2 regions of the Tardiphaga sp. OK245 genome follow, and region 1 is predicted to be linked to the other one. Evidence: riboswitches for the same ligand, from Rfam matches in the RefSeq annotation. Region 1 holds a riboswitch; the other holds the start of a gene.
The links. A riboswitch is a leader RNA that binds a small molecule or an ion and turns the genes downstream of it on or off. The one in region 1 is predicted to bind cobalamin.

Region 1 (2,199 bases):
CACGGACCAGCGGCACCGCAAGCAGCGCGCCGGTGCCTTCACCGAGCCGCAAGCCGAGATCGAGTAGCGGCTGGGCATCGAGCGCATTGAGCACCATGTCGTGGCCGCGTTCAGCCGAACGATGTGCGAAGACGCAGTAGCCGCGTGCAGCCGGACACAGACGAACGGCGAGCAGTGCCGCGGCGCTGGAGATGAAGCCGTCGATGATCACCGGCCGCCGTTGCGAAGCTGCGCCGAGGATCGCTCCGGCCATGCCTGCGATTTCCAATCCGCCGAATTGGGCCAGCACATCCAGTGGCGCAGTTGCGTCGCTGCGCGCTGCCGCCTTCGTGATCGCCGCGCGCTTGCGCGCCATGCCGGCATCATCCTGCCCGGCGCCAACGCCGATACAATCATCCAGGGGTGCCGGTGCGAGTCGATGAACCACCAGTGCCGATGAGGCCGTGTTGCCAATTCCCATCTCGCCGAGCGCGATGATGTCTGCGCCGGCCTTGATCTCACCGACGGCGATTCTGAAGCCGCGCGTCAGCGCATCGGCCGCGTGCTCTGCCGTCATCGCTGGCTCGCGCGCGGCATTCGCCGTACCCATGCGGACCTTGGCGTCGATCAGCTTCGGATGGAGAGGCAGTTCCGCAGCGACGCCGATGTCGATCACGCGCACACCGATGTCATTGGCCGCGGCGAAAGCATTGGCCGTGGCGCGGCCGGCCAGATAGGTCATCACCATCGCGACCGTGACCGCCGACGGATATTGCGACACGCCTTCGGCCACCAGTCCGTGATCCCCCGCGAACACCAGCAGCACGGCATTGTCACCGCGCGGTTCGCCTGGATGCCGGATCATGCCGAGTTGCAATGCCAGCTCCTCGATTCGACCGAGCGATCCCAGCGGCTTGGCCTTGCAGTCGATGGCGGCGCGGATTCCTGCCGCGATCTGCGGGTCAACAGGCGCAATGGCGGGCGGTTGCCACAAGGGCTGGGAATGGGCGGACATAGGGTTCCTTTTCGCGGCCTAACTGACGCAAGACGACCTGCAAGGTCAACAGGTCCGGGCTACAGTCCGTCGGCGCGGTTGACCCCGGCGCACCCGGCAGATAGCGTCTTTTGCGATGGTCCTTCCGCGTGGAAGGTGAATAGGGAAGCCGGTTTGAGGCCGGCGCTGCCCCCGCAACTGTAAGCGACGAGCCCGCGCCGGTGCCACTGGGAATTCTTCAGAATTCTTGGGAAGGCGGCAACAGGCTGTGACTCGCAAGCCAGGAGACCTGCCATCACGAACTGTGCTTTGGAGGCGTCGTCGGGGCGGGGTGCACCGGACGGGAGCGAACCGACGGCAATGCTGTCGGCGCGATCCAACAAAGCTCGTAAGCCCGTGAGGGCGTGAACTGAGCATGTGATGGATCACGACAGCGCCGATATCTCTGGCGAACAAATTTCGGTCGAACCGCCGCGCCCCGTGCCCGCTGGTCCCGTTGTCGTGAGTGTGTGCATCAGCTGCAAGGCCGCCGAAACTGGCACGATCGTCGGGCCGGACATGTTCGATGCGGTGAAGGCCGCCCTCGGCGATGGCGATGGCGCCGTGATGGTGCGTCCGGTGCAGTGCCTCAGCGTCTGCAAGCGACCGGCGACCGTCGCGGTGACGAGCCCTGATGGCTACACGTTCTTGTTCGGCGATCTGCAGACCGATAGCGGCAGCGCGGCGCTGGTGTCTTTCGTGGAGTCCTATCAGAAGGCCGATTACGGTCTGGTGCCATGGCGCGAGCGCGCCGAGGTGCTGCGCAAGGGCATGGTCGCGCGCGTGCCGCCGATGCGTTGGTCGCCTGAAGATGGGCGTGCGCCGAAATGACCGCGACCTCTACCACGTTGGTGCTGGGCGGTGCGCGCTCGGGCAAGTCGTCCTTCGCCGAAAAGCTGGTCGATGGCATCGGCCTGACGAAAATCTATCTGGCCACTGCGACGGCCGGTGACGACGAGATGCATGCCCGCATCGCGCAGCATCGCAAGCAGCGCGGCGAAGGCTGGATCACTGTGGAAGAGCCGCTGGCGCTTGTCGATGCGCTGACGCGCGAGGCCACGGTCGGGCGCGTCGTGCTGGTGGATTGCCTGACACTGTGGCTGTCGAACCTGATGTTTGCCGAGCGCGATCCAGAGATTGAAGCGAAGCGCCTGGTGCGCTTCCTCGATGTCTCGCGCTATCCGATC
Region 2 (2,199 bases), on a different contig from region 1:
CGATCCCGCCCCAGCAGATCGACCATGGGTTCCAACCCATCGAGCAGACTGGACAGATCGGACCGCCATATATTACGTCCATCGATCACGCCGAGCGAGAGGATCATGTCCTTCCGCGCCTTCGCAGCGACTTCATCGAACTGGTCCTGCGCGCGGACCAGATCGAGATGAAGCCCGGCGACGGGAAGCGACAGGGCCAGATCGAGGTTGTCGCCCAGCTCACCAAAATAGGTGTTCAGCATGATCCTGAGTTGCGGAACCGCTTCGGCAAAAGCCGCATAGGTCTTCTGCAGTGCCTGCCGAGCGGATGCGTCGAGATCGAGCACCAGACACGGCTCATCCAGTTGCACCCACTCGGCGCCGCTGTCGGCCAATTCCCCAAGCACATCAACATAGACGGGCAGCAATCTGTCGAGCAGCGTCACCGGATCGAATGACGCATCCGCACTCTTGGCCAGCTTCAGATAGGTTACAGGCCCAACCAGCACAGGTCGTGTCTGATAGCCCAGCGATCTCGCCTCTTCGTACTCCTTGATCGGCTTGCGCGATGCGAGACTGAACGTCTGATCCGGCGTCAGCTCCGGGACCATGAAATGGTAGTTAGTATCAAACCACTTGGTCATCTCCTGCGCTGGTACGCCTTGCGACGTATCATGCGCGTGAGACCCATGCGTACAGGCCTCGTCATGCGCATCGCCTTGTGATCCACGTGCCATGGCAAAGTAGGTTGCGAAGGAAACGTCTCCGCCCTTCCAACCATAGACCTCAGGAATGGCACCGACCATGACGCTGGTATCGAGCACCTGATCGTAGAAGGAGAAGTCGTTCGACGGCATGACCGTGATCCCGAGCGACTTCTGACGCGCCCAATTTGCGGCACGCAGCCCGACGCCGACATCGATCAGCGCGTTCTCGTCGATTGCACCGGACCAATAGCTTTCCAGCGCCATCTTGAGTTCACGCCGCGGACCGATCCGTGGCGTACCCAATGTAGCAACACGCAGTGAGGAAGTAGATTTGGAAGTGATAGACTTTGACACAGTAGACATGGCTTAACCCCAATGATTGGGGGCAAAAGGCCAAAGTGACACGTCTGGATTCCACGACGGCAGTCGCGGAATCGCAACCGCACCACCGGGACACCCCGCCCGAGGACGTTTATGTTGTCGAGGCAGGTCTCCTGGCTCGCGGGTCAATGCTGCTGTCCGGCCTTCCCAAAACCTTTGCAGGTCTCAGTGACTTTAATGGACAGCGGCTCACCGCTTACAGTTGCGGGGGCAGCTCCGGCCTTGGCTTAACGCCTCACCGGCTTCCCTCTTAGCTTCGGGCAAACCTTCCCGAAGAACCACGACATGTCCACATATGGGCAACATCGCGCGGCAGTCAACCGAGCTTGCGCGCGCAAGCTGCCCACTCGCAGCAGCGCGCTGAAGACTCCGGAGCTGGAGTGGGCCGCAGCCCCGGGATCAAACGCATCAAGCCCGGCACGAGGCCGGGCTTGCTTAAATGCGAACTACACTTCGTGGATTGCGCTTACGCCCCGTTGAGGAACTGCAGCGGATCGACCGGCGACGAGCCCTTGCGGATCTCGAAGTGAAGCTGCGGCGAAGTAACCTCACCGGACTGGCCGGACTTGCCGATCACCTGACCGCGCTTGATGGTCTCGCCACGCTTCACCATCAGCTCACTCGCATGGGCATATGCGGTGACGTAGCCGTTGGAGTGACGAACGAGGACCAGATTGCCGTAACCCTTCAGCTCGTTGCCGGAATAGGCAACGACGCCATCTTCGGCAGCCTTGATCGGCGTGCCTTCCGGCACGGCGACGTTGATGCCGTCGTTGGACTTGCCATTGGTCTTGGCGCCATAGCCTGTGACCACGCGGCCGCGCACCGGCCAACGGAACGTCGGCAAAGCGCCGGTTGCGTCAGCGGCTTTAGTCGGCGATTCCGGCGTGGTTTCTTCAGGCGTCGTCGTGGCACTTGCGAGACGGGCCTTCTGTGCGGGTTCGGCAGAAGCAACACGGGCCACGGCAGCGGACGTGACCGCGCCAGCCGGAGCAGCCGTCACGGCTGCGACGGGCGCAGCGAGCGGCGCGGCTGCAGGAGCTGCATTGGCCGTACGCGCGCCGGGTACCGTGATCTTGGAGCCGAGCTTCAACTGGGCAGTCGGCGCCAGACCATTGGCGCGCGCGAGTTC

Region 2: another riboswitch for cobalamin. It lies ahead of metE (5-methyltetrahydropteroyltriglutamate--homocysteine S-methyltransferase); the one in region 1 lies ahead of BLW80_RS02620 (DUF1636 family protein).

Annotation. Positions count from the first base shown of each region.
Region 1 is NZ_FNWZ01000001.1:579,818-582,016, reverse strand. It holds gene cobT (nicotinate-nucleotide--dimethylbenzimidazole phosphoribosyltransferase) at 1-994, opposite strand, end outside; cobalamin riboswitch at 1,094-1,284, shown strand; gene BLW80_RS02620 (DUF1636 family protein) at 1,394-1,843, shown strand; gene cobU (bifunctional adenosylcobinamide kinase/adenosylcobinamide-phosphate guanylyltransferase) at 1,840-2,199, shown strand, end outside.
Region 2 is NZ_FNWZ01000003.1:716,924-719,122, forward strand. It holds gene metE (5-methyltetrahydropteroyltriglutamate--homocysteine S-methyltransferase) at 1-1,028, opposite strand, end outside; cobalamin riboswitch at 1,154-1,365, opposite strand; gene BLW80_RS15955 (M23 family metallopeptidase) at 1,534-2,199, opposite strand, start outside.